DNA from 2 places in the Bacillus sp. N5-665 genome. Region 2 is predicted to be linked to the other one. Evidence: a T-box and tRNA genes for the amino acid it is inferred to sense, from the RefSeq annotation. Region 2 holds a T-box; the other holds one or more tRNA genes.
The links. A T-box is a leader RNA that pairs with one kind of tRNA and senses whether it is charged. The one in region 2 lies ahead of asnS (asparagine--tRNA ligase), so its partner is inferred to be a tRNA-Asn.
Positions count from the first base shown of each region.

Region 1: it has a tRNA-Asn gene. The T-box ahead of asnS (asparagine--tRNA ligase) is inferred to sense a tRNA for this amino acid. The anticodon was not compared.

Region 1 covers NZ_CP093325.1:5,356,881-5,367,037, forward strand. The annotation lists gene glmS (glutamine--fructose-6-phosphate transaminase (isomerizing)) at 1-1,399, opposite strand, end outside; gene MNO09_RS29985 (hypothetical protein) at 1,412-1,597, opposite strand; gene glmM (phosphoglucosamine mutase) at 1,884-3,230, opposite strand; gene MNO09_RS29995 (CdaR family protein) at 3,223-4,698, opposite strand; gene cdaA (diadenylate cyclase CdaA) at 4,691-5,512, opposite strand; gene rocF (arginase) at 5,762-6,655, opposite strand; gene MNO09_RS30010 (glycerate kinase) at 6,865-8,010, opposite strand; tRNA gene MNO09_RS30015 (tRNA-Ala) at 8,126-8,198, opposite strand; tRNA gene MNO09_RS30020 (tRNA-Gly) at 8,209-8,280, opposite strand; tRNA gene MNO09_RS30025 (tRNA-Lys) at 8,286-8,361, opposite strand; tRNA gene MNO09_RS30030 (tRNA-Gln) at 8,367-8,441, opposite strand; tRNA gene MNO09_RS30035 (tRNA-Tyr) at 8,507-8,590, opposite strand; tRNA gene MNO09_RS30040 (tRNA-Val) at 8,608-8,683, opposite strand; tRNA gene MNO09_RS30045 (tRNA-Glu) at 8,689-8,763, opposite strand; tRNA gene MNO09_RS30050 (tRNA-Thr) at 8,786-8,858, opposite strand; tRNA gene MNO09_RS30055 (tRNA-Asn) at 8,863-8,937, opposite strand; rRNA gene rrf (5S ribosomal RNA) at 8,947-9,062, opposite strand; rRNA gene MNO09_RS30065 (23S ribosomal RNA) at 9,113-10,157, opposite strand, start outside.
Region 2 covers NZ_CP093325.1:893,911-904,067, reverse strand. The annotation lists gene MNO09_RS07085 (endonuclease MutS2) at 1-1,693, opposite strand, end outside; gene polX (DNA polymerase/3'-5' exonuclease PolX) at 1,713-3,431, opposite strand; gene MNO09_RS07075 (CvpA family protein) at 3,487-4,026, opposite strand; gene zapA (cell division protein ZapA) at 4,028-4,297, opposite strand; gene rnhC (ribonuclease HIII) at 4,422-5,357, shown strand; gene MNO09_RS07060 (hypothetical protein) at 5,473-5,742, shown strand; gene MNO09_RS07055 (hypothetical protein) at 5,756-6,007, shown strand; gene MNO09_RS07050 (YuzL family protein) at 6,052-6,186, opposite strand; gene asnS (asparagine--tRNA ligase) at 6,278-7,669, opposite strand; T-box leader at 7,722-7,973, opposite strand; gene pheT (phenylalanine--tRNA ligase subunit beta) at 8,118-10,157, opposite strand, start outside.

The sequences.
Region 1 (10,157 bases), 1.1 Mb from region 2:
CGATGAAGAAACAGTTACGAGTTGTTGCTAAAAATTGTTTTGCTAATGCGTCCATTTCTTCTTTTTGATCACAAAGTTCTACCATTGCATTTGCTACAATTCCTAATTCGTGTGTTAAATCGAAATCAAGAACTTCGCCTTTTGCTTTAGCAATGTCCGCAGCTAAAATTGAAAGTACTGCAAGTTGTGCTGTGTAAGCTTTCGTTGATGCAACTGCGATTTCTGGTCCCGCGTATAACGGAAGTGTGTAATCAGCTTCACGAGAAAGCGTAGAACCAGGTACGTTTGTAATCGTTAATGCTTTATGACCCATTTCATTTGTTTGCACAAGTACTGCACGGCTATCAGCTGTTTCACCACTTTGTGAAATGTAAATGAAGAATGGTCTTTCTGTTAATAATGGCATGTTATAAGAGAATTCACTTGCTACATGCACTTCAACTGGCATTTTTGCAAACTTCTCGATAAATTGTTTTCCAACAAGACCTGCATGATAACTTGTTCCACATGCAATGATGTAAATACGATCGCTATCTAAAATCGCATTGCGGATGTCTGCATTCAGTTCAATCTCGCCATTTTCATCTTGATACTTTTGAATTATATTACGGATTACAAGTGGTTGCTCATCGATTTCTTTAAGCATGAAATGAGGGTATGTTCCTTTTTCAATATCACTTGCGTCTAATTCCGCTGTAAACGGTGCACGTTCAATCGTTTCACCTTGTAAGTTTTTAATTGTAATACTTTCTTTCGTTACGATTACAATTTCTTTATCCATTAACTCAATAAATTGATCTGTAACTTGTAACATCGCCATAGCGTCGCTCGCCACAACATTAAAGTTGTCACCAACACCTACTAATAGCGGGCTTTTGTTTTTAGCAACATAAATCATGTTTGGATTTTCAGCATCAAGTAATCCGATCGCATAAGAGCCATGTAAAAGAGATAGCGTATTACGGAACGCTTCTTCTACACTTAATCCTGTGCTCACTTGTTGTTCCATAAGCTGTACGATAATCTCTGTATCCGTTTCACTTACGAACGTTACATCTTGTAAATATTCTTTTTTCACTAATTCATAGTTTTCAATTACACCGTTATGAACTAGTGTAAAGCGTTTTGATGTACTTTGATGCGGATGCGCGTTTACTTTGCTTGGAACACCATGTGTAGCCCAGCGTGTGTGACCGATTCCCACGCTTGCTGCTACGTTCTCATCTACGATTTCGCGAAGTTTTGCAATACGACCTTTTTCTTTGTATACAACAACACCGTTCTCTGCTTGTACTGCAATACCTGCTGAATCATATCCACGATATTCTAGCTTTTCTAAACCTTTTAATAAAATTTCCTTTGCATCTTGCTCTCCAATAAATCCTACGATTCCACACATGTTTAGTCGCCGTTACAAATGCTTACATTGCTCTGCGAACATGTAACGACATAGTCCGATACCATTTTTATTTATACTAAAAAACGGATTACATATTGCTAGCCCTGTAAGCTTGTAACGGCTTTCACCTTCCTCTCGATTGGGTTTAAGTCCGTATATACTTATACAGCTAGTTTGTATCCGTTCCTTTTCTCTCATCACACTTTCACCTTTGTCCACTAAGTCACCTTAATGATTTAAGTAAAAGCTTGCGGTTGTGATGAACAACCGAGAGTCATCCGCCGAAATCTCGATAAACTCCACCTCGTCAACTACACTACTTGTAGTTCTGGCGCTTCTATAATTTACAATATTTCCTTTGAGAAAAAGAACAAGACCATCTTATAACAAACATAGATAAACCGTCAATGAAATTTTTTTCATCGTCTATAAAACATATGAAAAAGGAGCACTTCTTGTGCTCCCTTTTCATAAATTTATTGAATTATTCAGCGCCAACTTCAGCTTTCACAACTTCTACAATACGATGTACATATGCGTCACAAACTTCTTGTGTTGGTGCTTCTGCCATTACACGAATAAGTGGCTCTGTTCCAGATGGACGAACAAGAATGCGGCCATCACCGTTCATTTCTTCCTCTACAACACGAATAATATCTTTAATTTTTTCATTTTCTAATGCTAGTTTTTTATCTGTTACACGAACGTTTACTAGTAATTGTGGGAATTTTGTCATCTCACCTGCAAGCTCAGATAATGGTTTTTTCGTCATTTTCATGATGTTCACCAATTGAAGTGCACTTAACATTCCATCACCAGTTGTAATGTAATCAAGTAAGATAATATGACCCGATTGTTCTCCACCTAAGTTGTAACCACCACGCTTCATCTCTTCCATTACGTAACGGTCACCAACTGCTGTTTTATCACTTGTGATATTGTTAGCTTCAAGTGCTTTGTAGAAACCTAAGTTACTCATAACAGTTGAAACGACTGTATTATGCTTTAATTGACCAGTTTCTTTCATGTACTTCGCACAAATAAACATAATTTGATCGCCATCAACGATGTTTCCTTTTTCATCTACAGCGATTAAACGGTCACCATCACCATCAAAGGCAAGACCAATATCAGCGCCTTTATCTTTTACTAATTTAGCTAATACTTCTGGATGCGTAGAACCTACTCCATCGTTAATGTTCATGCCGTTTGGTGAAGTTCCCATTGTTGAAATATCAGCCTCTAAATCCGCAAATAAGTATGGAGCTAAAGAAGACGTAGCACCATGCGCACAATCTAAAGCGATATGTAAACCAGAGAAATCTTCCTCTACAGTTTGTTTAATATATTGTAAATATTTTTGTCCGCCTTCAAAATAATCACTCACTTGTCCAAGGTTCGTACCTGTTGGACGTGGTAACTCATCAACATCTTTGTCTAATAAAGCTTCGATTTCTGCTTCTTGCTCATCTGTTAATTTAAAACCGTCTGAACCGAAGAACTTGATTCCGTTATCCTGTACTGGATTATGAGATGCAGAAATCATAACACCTGCTTGTGCATCTAACGCTTTTGTTAAATAAGCAACACCTGGTGTAGAAATAACACCAAGGCGCATTACTTCTGCTCCAGTTGATAATAGACCTGCTACTAAAGCTCCTTCTAACATATGTCCTGATATACGTGTATCACGGCCGATAATTACTTTTGGACGATCTGTATCTTTTGTTAATACATAACCACCAAAACGTCCAATTTTGAACGCTAATTCAGGTGTTAACTCCTGGTTCGCAACCCCACGTACTCCATCTGTACCAAAATATTTACCCATTATGATTCGCTCCTTTTTCTGGCTCTTTTTGATTATCTACTGTTGGCTCTTGACTAGTTTCTTGTTCTTTATTTTGTTCCTGTTCCTTTTCCGGGTCAGGCTTAGGCTTATGTTCAGGTTCAGGATTTTTTGGTTTTTCAGTTTGATTATCTTGGTTATTATTTGAATCTGGTTTTTCACCGTTACCCTGTACTTCTTTATCTGGATTTTCTTTCTTCACAATTGTGACTTTGGCATTTTTTTGCTTTGGCTCTATTGAAATATTACCAGGACCGCTCACTTGAATAGAAACATCCTTCGTCCCCGGAGATACATTTTGCAGATTAATGGCTGCTGTTATTTGAGCAGCTGTTATTTTATCTACTATACTTGTTTCTCCTGAAATATCAACGCTTATCTTCCCATCTTGCGGCGAAAGTAGCTGGGCCGTAACATCTTTAGAAAGTCCATTTTTTTGAATTGATATACCATCAATCGTTCTTGTTTTCGTTTGTTTTGTTTTTTGCACTCCTACCGAAACCTTCACTTGATTCGGTTTTGCACTTGTTACACCCTTTGGCAATAAAACAGAGGTATCGAATGTTGTAGACTCTGTCAATTGACTAAGATCTACTTCGACCCCCTCTATCGATTGTATATTATCCAATATATCTTTTGGACCTGCTATCGTTACTTCTCTCGGCTCAATGCTAATATTTGTAACGGCCAATCCTTCTGGTAAACTCCCCTTTTTCGTATACGTTACAGGAACAGTTTTTTCAGTATTATTGGCCGTAGCTTGCGTCGCCACATTCAATGTTACACTAATTTTAGATGGACTCGTTCTTACATTTAAACGTTTTCCTTCTCTATTGTATAATGTAACTTCGGCTGTTTTTGTAACAGTTTTATTAACACCTTTTAAATCAATATACGCCTTAGCAGATGAAATACTTTCAATTTCTTCTTTCGTCCCAACTACCTCAACAGTATCAGGTTTAATGTTTGATTTTTCAAGAGTTGAACCCGCTGGCATTTGATCCTCATTTGATAATTTTAAGTCTACATGAACGTATTTTCTCGCTTTTTCATGTAGAGTAATTTTAATTGTTGATGGCTGAACTGTTCCTTTCACATCATCTGGAAGCCCGTTCGTTTTCAAAGAAACTTCATAAGTTCCTTTTTCGCTATCTCTCAAATCAACTGGTATATCAAATTGTTTTTTTGCTTTTGCTGTAGCAACTGCTGCTTTTGGGCCCTCTAACTTCACCTTAACGCCCTCTGACGGAATACCACTTACAATATATTTCTCTTCATCATACTTAAGGTTAATGGCATAATTAGTTAAGGTTTCTTTCGCATCATTTGCGAAAGGTATTATCCCCGATGTCGTATTTTTTTCAGTTAAAGTCGCTGACATAAAAAGCATACACGCCAATAGTAATGAGATCCCTTTTAAAAACCAATGATTCTCCATTAACTTATCCATGACGCTTTCTCCTCCAATTCCATAAAGACGAAGAAGTCGTTTTTTCGCTCGCACTAAATTCAGCTAACAACATATCTTTCAATTGTTCTGTCTTCAAATCACGATGCAACTTACCATTTTTCGTTAAAGAAATTTGACCTGTTTCTTCCGACACAACTACTGTGATACTATCAGTAACTTCACTAACTCCCATTGCAGCGCGATGCCTAGTTCCTAACTCCTTAGAAATAAACGGACTTTCCGATAACGGAAGATAACACGCTGCTGCTTTAATGGTACTTCCTTGCATAATAACCGCTCCATCGTGAAGAGGTGTATTAGGAATGAAAATATTAATAAGTAATTCCGATGATACGTGTGCATTTAGCGGAATACCCGTTTCCACATAATCACCCATACCGGTCTCTTTTGACAAAGTAATTAATGCACCAATTCTACGTTTCCCCATATATTCCGTTGCTTTCGCTATCGCTGTTGCAACGATTTCAGGTTCATCATCCTCATGAGTTCCAACACGCGAAAATAAACTCCCGCGTCCTAGCTGCTCAAGTGCTCTTCGCAATTCTGGCTGGAAAATAATAATAACGGCTAAAAATCCCCACGTTAATACTTGCTCAGTTAGCCAATAAAGCGTATGCAATTCAAGGAAAATACTGATCATCCGAACGACAATAATAACTGTAATCCCTTTTAAAAGTTGAACAGCTTTCGTCCCTCGGATTATGAGAATTAGCTTATATATAATAAACCATACAACGGCAATATCTAATACCGTACTAAGATATTTCAAAATGGTCGTATCTTCAAAAGGCATGCTAACCCTTCCTCCTACTTACGAGCAATTCTATCCATATATTGAAATATTGTTTTATGCTCTATCTGTATGTATTTCCAACAACTAGTTAATTATACCATACATGAAACAAACGACAATTACAAACAACCCTCCTTTAGTCTAAATTGGTAAGATGTCAAACATTATTATCGTACAGTATAATATAAATCATTATTATACGCTTATTTTCAAATAAAAAAAGCAACTTCTCAGTTGCTTTTCTTACATTTATTTTAGTTTTTCACCGAATAAAGAACCCATTAAAGCAACTGCTGTTGTTGCCGTTCTGTTTCGCTCATCTAAAATCGTATTTACTTCAACAAACTCAGCAGATGTAACAATATCAGCTTCCGCTAACATTTCCATTGCTAAATGGCTTTCACGATAAGATAGGCCACCAATTACAGGCGTGCCAACTCCTGGTGCATCATGAGGATCAAGACCATCTAAATCTAATGATAAATGTACACCATCAGTATGAGATAAATAAGCGATTGTTTCTTCCATAACAGCCGTCATACCCATACGATCAATCTCGTGCATCGAGAATACTTTAATACCTTCATTGCGAATAAAGTCTTTTTCTCCTTCATCTAATGCACGTGCACCGATAATTACAACATTCTCTTTTTTCACCTTTGGATATGCCCCGTATAAATCTACAAGCGTTTGATGTCCATACCCTAGACTTGCTGCAAGTGACATGCCATGAATATTTCCAGATGGTGAAGTTTCTTCTGTATTTAAGTCACCATGTGCATCGTACCAAATAACACCTAAATTTTTATAATGTTTCGCAACACCAGCTAATGTACCAATTGCGATACTATGGTCACCACCTAATACAAGTGGAAAACGTCCCTCTTCTATAATATGATCCACCTTACTTGCTAATTCGTTACATACAGTTGCAACTTGTGTAAGGTTTCTTAAGTTTGTATTTACATCTACTTCTTTTTCTCTCTCTATACGTATATCTCCTATATCTTTAACGTCATATCCAATTTCTTCAATTCTTTCAATTACGCCTGCATAACGGATTGCACTCGGCCCCATATCTACCCCGCGACGCATCTGTCCTAAATCCATTGGAACTCCAATAACTGAGATTTCTTTTTTCATAGATAGTATCCCCCTTTTATGCCTTCACTAAATATTTTAAATCTTTTATATAGTCTGACTCAACTCAACATTTTTCTGTATGGATATACAAATTATTCACTTGTATTCGCCTTAAAAACCCAATTTCAAGACTATTCTATGTATAAAGTTAACTTAATGAAACAACTACCATCATTATTATTAAATAATAATAAAAAACACTCCTACATTTAGAAGTGTTTTTCTGATGCTATTTTCCATACTGCGGCAATATTCTTTGCTGTCATTTCGATATTCTCTTCCGCTACTTTATATGCCTCTTCTAATGTCATAGGACTCGCTGTAATACTAAATACTGCATCGATTCCTTTTTCATGAACAGCTGGATAATTCGGAGATACAGATCCTCCAATAGCAATGACAGGAATACGAAAATGCTTTGCACGCTCCGCAACACCTACAGGGGCCTTTCCATATGCTGTTTGTTCATCTATTCTCCCTTCGCCAGTTATAATTAAATCTGCACCTTCTATATGCTTATCAAAATTTGTATAGTCTAATACAATTTCAATTCCTCTCCGCAAGTTTCCCTTTAACACTGCAATAACAGCTGCTCCCATTCCTCCTGCGGCTCCTGCGCCAGGTATTTTAGATACGTCGCAAGATAAGTATTGTTTAAGGATATTCGCATAATGCTTTAAATTCTCATCCAACTCTTTCACCATCTCTGCATTCGCACCCTTTTGCCTCCCAAATACGAAAGATGCTCCCCTTATTCCAACTAACGGATTATCTACATCACATGCTGCTTCTATCTTTATATGCAGTAAGCGTGAATCCATGCATGAAAAATCAATAGCGACAATCGAATGTAATGTTCCTCCAGATGGCTCTATTACTTCCCCTTTTCCATTTATAAACCTGACCCCTAAAGCTGACAGCATACCTGCTCCACCATCATTTGTAGCACTTCCGCCAAGTCCTAAAATAATGTGCTCAGCTCCTTCGTCTAGCGCATGTAGTATAAGCTCTCCGGTTCCTTTAGTCGTTGTAATAAGTGGGTTTCGCTTTTTAACCGGAACGTGTTGTAATCCTGATGCTGCTGCCATTTCAATAAACGCTGTCTTTTTATCTTTAGACATACCGTAAAAGGCTTGTATACGTTCTCTAAGCGGCCCTGTCACATGAAGAGGTATCATTCTTCCATCAGTAGCATCCACAAGTGAATCAACCGTTCCTTCACCTCCATCTCCAATTGGTATTTTTACGTACTCTGCTTTAGGAAAAATTGCTCCAAATCCTCTTTCAATAGCTTCACATACTTTTATAGCTTTTAAGCTTTCTTTATATGAATCAGATGCAATAACAACTTTCACAATTATCCCCATCCTTTATTTTCGCGTTTTCTCCATTTTAAATGACAAATATGAAAGTTGTCTTTTTAAATACAAAAAAAGCTTACATCATATGATATAAGCTTTTTTATTTAGATGGAGCCTAGCGGGATCGAACCGCTGACCTCCTGCGTGCAAGGCAGGCGCTCTCCCAGCTGAGCTAAGGCCCCTTAGTAATAAAGCGGAAGACGGGATTCGAACCCGCGACCCCAACCTTGGCAAGGTTGTATTCTACCACTGAACTACTTCCGCGAAAATGGTGAGCCATGAAGGATTCGAACCTTCGACCCTCTGATTAAAAGTCAGATGCTCTACCAACTGAGCTAATGGCTCGTAAATGGCTGGGCTAGCTGGATTCGAACCAGCGCATGACGGAGTCAAAGTCCGTTGCCTTACCGCTTGGCTATAGCCCATTAATATTTACTAGTATGGTTATCTTTTCAAAAAAATAAACCCTCTCAGGTTATTTTAAAGAAAATGGTGGAGGGGGGCAGATTCGAACTGCCGAACCCGAAGGAGCGGATTTACAGTCCGCCGCGTTTAGCCACTTCGCTACCCCTCCGACATTTAAAATATATATGGTGGAGGATGACGGGATCGAACCGCCGACCCCCTGCTTGTAAGGCAGGTGCTCTCCCAGCTGAGCTAATCCTCCAAAAGTGGTGACCCGTACGGGATTCGAACCCGTGTTACCGCCGTGAAAGGGCGGTGTCTTAACCACTTGACCAACGGGCCAAAAATTTCAAAACTCTTCCCAAGCTTCCAACCGGGCTTGAACCGGTGACCTCTTCCTTACCATGGAAGTGCTCTACCAGCTGAGCTATGGAAGCATAATGGCTCCGCAGGTAGGACTCGAACCTACGACCGATCGGTTAACAGCCGATAGCTCTACCACTGAGCTACTGCGGAATAATATAAGCCTGGCAACGTCCTACTCTCACAGGGACAAGGTCCCAACTACCATCGGCGCTAGAGAGCTTAACTTCCGTGTTCGGTATGGGAACGGGTGTGACCTCTCTGCCATCATTACCAGACTATTGAAGGTATATTCCTTCAAAACTAGATAACATTTGCTACATATTATATGGTTAAGTCCTCGATCTATTAGTATTCGTCAGCTCCACATGTCACCATGCTTCCACCTCGAACCTATCAACCTGATCATCTTTCAGGGATCTTACTAGCTTACGCTATGGGAAATCTCATCTTGAGGGGGGCTTCATGCTTAGATGCTTTCAGCACTTATCCCTTCCGCACATAGCTACCCAGCTATGCCCTTGGCAGAACAACTGGTACACCAGCGGTGCGTCCATCCCGGTCCTCTCGTACTAAGGACAGCTCCTCTCAAATTTCCTACGCCCACGACGGATAGGGACCGAACTGTCTCACGACGTTCTGAACCCAGCTCGCGTACCGCTTTAATGGGCGAACAGCCCAACCCTTGGGACCGACTACAGCCCCAGGATGCGATGAGCCGACATCGAGGTGCCAAACCTCCCCGTCGATGTGGACTCTTGGGGGAGATAAGCCTGTTATCCCCGGGGTAGCTTTTATCCGTTGAGCGATGGCCCTTCCATGCGGAACCACCGGATCACTAAGCCCGACTTTCGTCCCTGCTCGACTTGTAGGTCTCGCAGTCAAGCTCCCTTATGCCTTTGCACTCTACGAATGATTTCCAACCATTCTGAGGGAACCTTTGGGCGCCTCCGTTACACTTTAGGAGGCGACCGCCCCAGTCAAACTGCCCACCTGACACTGTCTCCCGGGTCGATAAGACCCGTAGGTTAGAATTTCAATACATTCAGGGCGGTATCCCACCAGCGCCTCCACCGAAGCTAGCGCTCCGGTTTCAATGGCTCCCGCCTATCCTGTACAAAATGTACCAAAATTCAATATCAGGCTACAGTAAAGCTCCACGGGGTCTTTCCGTCCTGTCGCGGGTAACCTGCATCTTCACAGGTACTATAATTTCACCGAGTCTCTGGTTGAGACAGTGCCCAAATCGTTACACCTTTCGTGCGGGTCGGAACTTACCCGACAAGGAATTTCGCTACCTTAGGACCGTTATAGTTACGGCCGCCGTTTACTGGGGCTTCAGTTCAGAGCTTCGCTTACGCTAACCCCTCTCC
Region 2 (10,157 bases):
GCTCATCATTAAATTCAATAATTTGACGCTGTAATTCGCGATGCAGTTTTTCAGATTGCTTGCGAAGTGCTTCTGCTTCGTTCCAGTCACGCTCTGCATTCTTTTGACTTTCTTCTAACTTCGCAATCATATTTTCAATTTTGTTTGTATCTGTACTAATGTGGTTACGAGCTTGATCAATCACGCGATCAGATAATCCAAGGCGCTTCGAAATTTCAAAGGCATTACTACGTCCTGGTACACCGATTAATAATTTATACGTTGGGCTTAATGTATTCACGTCGAACTCAACGCTCGCATTAATAACTTTCTCACGGTTATATCCGTATGCTTTTAATTCTGGGTAATGCGTCGTAGCAACAACGCGAGCACCACGATTACATACTTCATCTAAAATTGAAATTGCTAATGCAGCCCCTTCTTGCGGGTCTGTTCCAGCACCTAATTCATCGAATAGAACTAAGCTTTCAAAATCAGCTTTTTCTAAAATATCAACAATGTTCACCATATGTGAGGAGAACGTACTTAAACTTTGTTCAATCGATTGCTCATCACCGATATCGGCAAAGATATTTTTAAATACACAAATCTCTGACTCATCCATTACTGGAATGTGAAGGCCAGATTGCGCCATTAATACACAAATACCAACTGTTTTCAGCGTAACTGTTTTACCACCTGTATTCGGTCCTGTGATAACAATTGTCGTGAAATCTTTACCTAACATAATGTTATTTGGCACGATAATTTCTGGATCAATAAGCGGATGACGTGCTTGTCTTAAATCCATATAGCGCTCGTTATTTACAATTGGCTTCGTTGCTTTAATTCGCTTCGCATAAAAAGCTTTCGCAAAGATGAAGTCAAGATTCGCAACTACTTCTACGTTAGATAAAACGATATCCGCTTCTACTGCCACTTCTTCTGTTAACATCAATAAGATGCGTTCGATTTCTTGTTTTTCTTTCACTCGTGCTTCTTGAAGCGCGTTATTTAACTCTACAATGACTTGTGGTTCAATAAATAACGTTTGCCCAGAAGCTGATTGATCATGGACAATACCGCCATATACACCGCGGTATTCTTGTTTTACTGGGATTACGTAACGTTCGTTACGAATCGTTACAATCGCGTCAGACAACATCTTTTGCGCGTTGGAAGAACGCGTCATGTTTTCTAACTTTTCACGAATACGACTTTCCGCAGTACGAATTTGAGTACGAATACCACGCAGTTTATCACTTGCGCTATCGACTACTTCACCGCCATCACCAATACAATTTGTAATTTTCTTTTCTAAATCATATAAAGATACAATTTGAGCGACATGAGTTTCTAAAATTGGAAGCTCCACACCATTATCAACCATATCTTCGATGAAACGTTTCATATTACGACTACCGTACATTGTATTTGCAATATCAAGTAGTTCGTTCGGACTTAACATACTTCCAATCTTTGCACGCTTCACATTTGAGCGAATATCCGTAATACCACCTAATGGTGCACTACCTTTTAAGCGAATGACTTTCGCTGCTTCATCCGTTGTATCTTGCATTTCTACAATTTCTTCAAAATCAGTGCTTGGCACTAAATGCTTCACTTTGTCACGGCCAAGTGAAGAGGCTGTATGTTCAAGTAATTGTTCTTTTACTTTATTGTATTCTAATACACGCAACGTTCTTTCTAACATGTTGCAGGTCCCCCTTGTGTTACTTATTACGTTTAATATAATCTAATAAACGTTCAATATCCCACGTGTTAATCACGTTATCTTTTTGAATCCAACCTTTACGTGCTGCTGCTACACCTGTTTCCATATCTTCTAACATTTCAAGCGTATGAGCATCCGTATTAATCGCTACTTTCACACCAGCATCTTGTGCTTGTTTTAATAATTTCGCGCTTAAATCTAGACGGTTTGGATTCGCATTTAATTCTAAAACTGTATTTGTTTCTTTTGCGAGCTCGATTAATAAATCTGTATCCACATCATAGCCCTCGCGGCGTCCAAGAAGACGTCCTGTCGGATGAGCAATCATTGTGACATGCTTATTCTCTAGCGCAGCACGAAGACGTTTCATAATCGTTTCACGGTCTTGTGAGAAGCTAGAGTGAATCGCTCCAATGACATAATCTAATTCTGCTAATACTTCATCGTCAAAATCAAGTGTTGCATCCGGTAAAATATCCATTTCAATTCCGCGTAAAATTGTAATGTCTGGATACTTTTCGTTCATACGTTCAATTTCTTTCGCTTGTTCACGAAGGCGCTCTTTCGTTAAACCGTTCGCTACTTTCAAGTATTGTGAGTGATCTGTAATCGCCATAAACTTATATCCACGAGCACGACACGCTTGTACCATCTCTTCAATGGAAAAAGCACCGTCACTCCATGTTGTATGCATATGTAAATCACCTTGTATGTCAGAGAACTGAATTAAGTTTGGATACTCTTTAATTAATTCAATTTCTTTTCCATCTTCACGCACTTCTGGTGGGATAAATGGAAGACCGAAATGAGCGAAGAACTCCTCTTCTGTTTCAAATGTTCTCACTTCACCTGTTTCTAAGTTTTCTACACCGTACTCACTAATTTTCTCGCCTCTATCTTTCGCGATTTGGCGCATTTTTACGTTATGGTCTTTTGATCCTGTGAAATGATGAAGAGTTGTAATAAATTCTTCAGGTTTTACTAAGCGGAAATCGATTGAAATATCATATTCATATTGAAGACGAACAGAAACTTTCGTATCTCCACTTGCGATTACTTCAATCATATTATCAAATTGCAGTAAATGCTCACGTACTGCAGCTGGTTCTGACGTTGCAATGATAAAGTCTAAATCTTTCACTGTTTCACGAACACGGCGCAAACTACCAGCACGAGAGAAACGAATTACTTCAGCAATATTCGACAATTTCTCCTCTATTTCCCCGGCAATAGGCAATACCATTGCGATTGGTAAACGCTCTGGACGAGATCCTACTTGATCGATTGCTTCTAATATTTTCTCTTCTGTCTTCTTACCGAAACCTGCTAAAGCTTGTACTTTATTTTCCTCACAAACCGCTTTTAGCGATTCCATATCAACAACACCAAGTTCTTTATATAACTTAGCCACCTTTTTACCACCAAGTCCTGGCAATTTTAATAACGGTAATAAGCTACTTGGCACTTCTTTCTCAAGCTCTTGTAATACTTCAGATGTTCCCGATTCTATATATTCTTGAATAACTGCCGCTGTTCCTTTTCCAATGCCCGGAATCTTCGTAAAATCTTCAATTTCAGAAAGACTGCGATCGTCACTTTCTAACGCTGCCGCCGCCTTACGAAATGCAGATATTTTAAATGGATTCGCGCCCTTTAGTTCCATAAAAAGCCCAATTGTCTCTAGTAATTTAATAACTTGTTTTTTATTTACTTTCATCATTACCCCGCCTTTCTTTCATAGAAAAAAACTCCTCTTTCCGAAAAAAGAGAAGTTATACTCTGCTACCTGTCTGCCATAGTTCCTTCACCTTTTCAGAAAGAATCGGTGTATCGTCTACAATTATTTTGCTAATTGATGATTTTTGTAATGGTGTTTGTATTTGTTCAATTGGAAGAATGTTTCCAACGATAATTAAAACAAACAAAATAATATATACTTCTAAAAATCCGAGAATTGCCCCCGCAAACGCATTGACTTGCTTTAAAACCGGTATTTCTGCAAACATATTTAACAAATTACCAAGTAATGAAAGTGCAATTTTTGTAATAATAAACAATATGATAAACGCTAGTGCTTGATAAAATACTGTTTCAATATTATTTGCATCAATCCATTCTGGAACAGATACGTTTTTATCAAATGGATACGGAATAAATTTCGCAAGTGCTGGCGCTAAATCTTTACAGTACCAGTATGCAACAAGGTATGCGATAATAAAGCTTGTTAACTTTACAAGTTGCAGAATAAACCCTCTGCGTAAGCCGAGGAAAAATCCCATAACAAGCAGTAAAATGATAATAATATCAATCATGTTATTCCATTCCTTTTTTTGTCATACTTTCTTTCAATTTCTCATGTTCTTCTTTTAATTTTATGTAATCGTGTATGACGTTTACTGCCGTCAATACCGCTAGTCTACTCGTGTCAAGCGAAGGATTCTTGGCATTGAGTTCGCGCATTTTATCATCCACAATCGCTGCTACCATGCGGATATGACTTGTACTTTCATCGCCAACAACTGAATATTGTTGACCATAGATTTCTACATTAATTCGACTTTTCTTTCCCTTTTGTTGTGACAACTCACCGGCCTCCAATCACGTACAGAATCCTAAAGTTTATCATACCATGAACCATCATATTATGGAAACAGAAAGAACAATCCGATATGATAAAAATAACAATATAAAAAAAGGAGCGACCATCTTGTCAAATTCTATCGTAATACAAACAAGTTCTACAGTAATTGAAGACATGAAACAACAATATAAACAAGCGCTTAGCCCAAAAATCCCACAAGGCGGGATCTTCATGGCAAAGGTGCCATCTTGCACGATTACAGCTTATAAATCTGGAAAAGTAATGTTCCAAGGAGGCCGTGCTGAAGCAGAAGCTTCTCGTTGGCAAACTGTCTCTCAAACACCGAAAACAGCTGTAAAAAAATCTGTCGATTCACACCGTTATGCACCCCCTGCTTCCATCGGTACAATGTCTATCGTAGGGTCAGATGAAGTTGGTACTGGTGATTTCTTCGGACCGATGACAGTAGTTGCTGTATATGTGGATGCGAAGCAAATCCCACTGTTAAAAGAACTTGGTGTAAAAGACTCTAAAAACTTAAATGACGATCAAATTACTGCCATTGCAAAACAACTTCTACACGTTGTTCCTTACAGCTCTCTTGTCCTTCATAATGAAAAATATAACGAGCTATTTGATAAAGGAAACAACCAAGGTAAGTTAAAAGCTTTACTACATAATAAAGCTATTACAAACTTATTAGCTAAAATTGCACCTACAAAGCCTGAAGGCGTCTTAATCGATCAATTCACACAACCAGATACATACTATAAATATTTAGCAAAGCAAAAGCAGGTACAGCGTGAAAATGTTTACTTCGCGACGAAAGGCGAAAGCGTCCATTTAGCAGTAGCCGCTGCTTCTATTTTAGCTCGCTACTCATTCGTAAAACAGTTTGACGAATTAAGCAAAAAAGCTGGTATGTCACTTCCAAAAGGTGCTGGTAAACAAGTCGATATCGCCGCTGCTAAATTAATTCAAAAGCTTGGTAAAGAACGATTACCTGAGTTTGTGAAAATGCATTTCGCTAATAAGGAGAAGGCCTTTCGCTTATTAAAATAGTATCGACAAAAACAGGAGGCTACAAACTCCTGTTTTTTTGTTTCCCTACTATTATCCTTATAATTTTGTTACAATTAAAATATACAGATTATTCTAACACAGGAGGAGATTCCCATTGCTACTTCTACAAATGATTCTAAATATTTTACTAGGCGATCCACACGAAAGACAGTTTGAAATTAGAGAAAACATTCAGCTACTAAGTGAACAACGAGAATTCAACGATTTAATAGAGCGCTATGGCCGATCTTTCTTATTAAACTTTCGGATTCGAAGATTTATCGGGAAACACGATGCCCGCTTGTTAATACATAATCCAGCAAAACTACAACACTTCTGTGAGGAACTTGAATGTATGATTAGAAGAAAAAGATTGTTTACATAAGGAGGGAATTCATATGAACGCTTTAAAAGTTAAAAAGTTATTATATGTTTTCGTACACCTCGTAGGCCCACTTTCTTACCTGACTATTTCTACCATTTGGGGAGCTTTTTTCACTTCTAAATCCACATTCGAAAATATATCTGATAATCTTGGTGTGATGGCCATCTATTACGTGCTCATGAGCTTACTGTGGTTTTTCTATTTAGATCGATTAGACAAAGATGTAGATAAAATTACAAAAGAGATTAATGATAATAAGGTGTAATACATATAAAAAAAGGAGAGCCGCCAAGACTCTCCTTTTTTATGTTAGCTTCTTTTCTGCTTCTTATTTGATGAAGATACTTTATGAGAACCTGTTTCATGTGTCGTCGTTCCTTGTCCTTCTACTTCTGGAGAACCTAGGCTTGATCTTGAATGATCTTTTTTTACTTTTTTACTCATTTATATTCACCCCTTCGCGTTACTTTTTGCTACGAGGTAATAAACTATGCAAACAAAAAAGCGAGAGGAAACCCTCTCGCTTTTTCATATCTTAAAACTCAGAAGAACCTGGAGTTCTTGGGAATGGAATTACGTCACGGATGTTAGCCATGCCAGTGATGTACATTAAGAAGCGCTCAAAACCTAGACCGAATCCAGCGTGTTTTGTACCGCCGTATTTTCTAAGTTCTAAGTACCACCAGTAGTCCTCTTCGTTCATACCTAATTCTTTAATTCTGTCTACTAAAACGTCCATTCTTTCTTCACGTTGGCTTCCGCCGATTAATTCGCCGATGCCAGGAACTAGAAGGTCAGTAGCAGCTACTGTTTTTCCATCTTCATTCATACGCATGTAGAACGCTTTAATGTCTTTTGGATAGTCAGTTACGAATACAGGGCGTTTGAAAATTTCTTCTGATAAGTATCTTTCGTGCTCTGTTTGTAAGTCAATACCCCATTCTACTGGATATTTGAAGTCAGCACCTGACTCTTGAAGCACTTTAATTGCTTCTGTATATGTGATACGACCGAAGTCAGAGTTGATTACGTTGTTCATGCGCTCAAGAACTGTTTTATCAACGAAGCTGTTGAAGAATTCCATTTCTTCTGGTGCATGCTCTAGTACGTATTTCATTGCATATTTCAGCATATCTTCTGTAAGATCCATTACGTCGCCTAATTCAGCGAATGCAATCTCCGGCTCAACCATCCAGAACTCAGCTGCGTGGCGAGTTGTGTTTGAGTTTTCTGCACGGAATGTAGGTCCGAATGTGTATACGTCACGGAATGCTAATGCATAAGCTTCAGCGTTCAGCTGTCCACTTACTGTTAAGTTTGTTTCTTTGCCGAAGAAGTCTTTTGATTCATCAACTTGTCCGTCTTCACCTTTTGGTACGTTGTTTAAATCTTGCGTTGTTACGCGGAACATTTCGCCTGCACCTTCTGTATCACTACCAGTGATGATTGGTGTGTGAACATGTACGAATCCACGCTCTTGGAAGAACTGGTGAATCGCAAATGCTGCGACAGAACGTACACGGAACGTTGCAGAGAATGCATTTGTTCTTGGACGTAAGTGAGCAATTGTACGTAAGTATTCAAACGTGTGACGTTTCTTTTGAAGTGGGTAATCAGAATCTGATAAGCCCTCGATATCAATTTTTTCTGCTTTAATTTCAAATGGTTGCTTCGCTCCAGGCGTTGCAATTACTGTACCTTCTACTTTAACTGAAGAGCTAAGTGGAAGTTTTGCAATTTCTTTGAAGTTTTCTAACTCTGTATCGAAAACGATTTGAACGCTTTTGAAAAAGCTACCGTCGTTTAATTCGATGAAACCAAATGCTTTTGAATCACGTAAGTTACGAATCCACCCTGATACTTGTACTGTTTGACCTGCGTATTTATCTGTATCTCTATACAGACTTTTTACTAATGTGTTTTCCATAGTGAAATTCTCCTTTGCACATATATTTAAATACAAAAAAACCTTTCATCCATAAAGGGACGAAAGGTTAAACTTCGCGGTACCACCCAATTTGTCATAAAGACCAACTTTAACTCGTATGTAATACATACTTCCCGGTTTGTAACAGGCCGGATTCCCGTCTAAGCCTACTCTTGAATACAAGTTTCAATTTCGGTTAGCAACTCCAAGGTGTTCTTCACATATACCGCCTCATCAGGCTCTCACCGTCCCTGACTCGCTTTGGATTATAGTATATACTACTTTTCCTTATCATCGTCTTTCATTTTGTTAAACTAAAATTAATGTACTACATTCGAGAGAAAGATGCAAGATACCAAAAAATATATCAGCGATTTTTGTAACATATCGACTTACCGACAATCGTGCCATAAAAAAAAATTGCCGGACTGAATCCGGCAATCTTTTTTTACTTACGTAACTCCGCACCAAATTTCTCTTCTACCGTTGTTAATACACGGTTATGTGCTTCTGTTACTTCTTCGTCTGTTAACGTACGTTCTGCATCGAAGTAGGTCATAGAGAATGCAAGTGATTTCTTGCCTTCTTCCATTTTTTCACCTTCGTATAAGTCGAATAGCGCTACGTCTTTCAGAAGTTCTCCTCCAGCTTCAGCAATGACTTGCTTCATTTCGCCAGCTTTTGTTTCTTTCGTTACGACAACAGCCATATCACGTGTCATAGATGGGAAACGTGGGATTGCTGAGTAGTAAGTTTCTTCTGCGTCTGCACCGAATACTTTTACAAGAGATAGTTCGAATACGAATGTATTTTTCACATCTAATTGTTTTTCTGCTTCAGGGTGCAATTGACCGATGAAACCAATTACTTCGCCATCTAATACGATGTCAGCTGTACGACCTGGGTGCATACCTTCACGTTTTGCTGGTGCATAAGTGATTTGGTTTGAAACGCCAAGTACATCGAATAATCCTTCTAGTACACCTTTCAAAACGAAGAAGTCTACTACTTTCTTTTCACCTTGCCATGCATGGTGAAGAGCAAGACCTGTCATAACACCTGCAAGATGTTGTTCTTCTTTCGGAAGTTCTCCTGCTTCTGTCGGTAAGAAGACAGAACCTACTTCGTATAAAGCAACGCTATCGTTTTTACGTGCAACATTGTATGAAACTGCTTCTAGTAATTGCGGTACTAAACTTAAACGAAGTTGGCTACGCTCTTCACTCATTGGAAGTGCAAGATTTACAGGAGCTTTTTCATTTGGCTCAACCATATATTGTTTCGCTTTATCAGTGCTTGTTAATGAATATGTGATTGCTTCATATAAACCAGCACCTTCTAAGAAGCGACGTACTTTACGACGTTTCGTTTGTGCTGCTGTTAATTTACCACGAGTCATCGTTCCAGAAGGTAATGTAACTGGAATGTGGTCATAACCGTATAGGCGGCCCACTTCTTCTACTAAGTCTTCTGAAATTGTAATGTCAGGACGACGTGCTGGTACATTTACATGGAATGTCCCTTCTACTTCTGTGAATGGGAATTTCAAGTTTGTGAACATTGTACCCATTTCACTTGCAGAAATATCTGTACCTAATACACGATTTACTTTTTCAGCAGTAACAGATACTGTACGCTCTTGTACTTGTAAGTTGTCAGCTTCTACTACACCTTCAAGTGCTTCTCCACCAGCGTATTTCGCCATTAAAGCAGCTGCGTGTTGAATTGCTTCAAATGTACGTGTTGGGTCGATTCCTTTTTCAAAACGTGCACTTGATTCACTGCGAAGACCTAAGTCTTTTGATGTACGGCGTACTGTTTGACCTGCAAAGTATGCAGATTCAATCAAAACATTTACTGTCTCATTTGTAACTTCAGAATCCGCTCCGCCCATTACACCAGCAACAGCTAAAGCTTTTGTTCCGTTTGTAATTACAAGGTGGTGGCTTTGTAACGTACGCTCTTGATCATCTAACGTTTCAATTTTTTCGCCTTCTTTTGCAAGACGAACAACGATTTCTTTTGAACCTAATTTATCGTAATCGAATGCATGTAACGGTTGACCGTATTCCATTAAAATGTAGTTTGTAATATCAACTACATTGCTAATCGGACGAATGCCAGCTGCCATAAGGCGCGTTTGCATCCACATTGGTGATGGACCAATCTTTACGTTCTTCACCATTTTTGCAATATATAATGGGTTTTCTTCTTTCGCTTCTACACTTACAGAAATGTAATCAGAAGTTTTTTCTGCTGTTTCTTGTAAGCTGATAGCTGGAAGTTTTACTTCACGACCATAAATAGCAGCGACTTCATATGCAACACCTAGCATGTTTAAGCAATCTGCACGGTTTGGTGTTAAACCAAGCTCAAGTACTTCATCATGTAAGTTTAAAATTTCAAGTGCGTCTGCACCAACTTCAGCGTCACTCGGGAAGATGAAGATACCGTCTGCATATTCTTTTGAAACTAACTTTCCATCAAT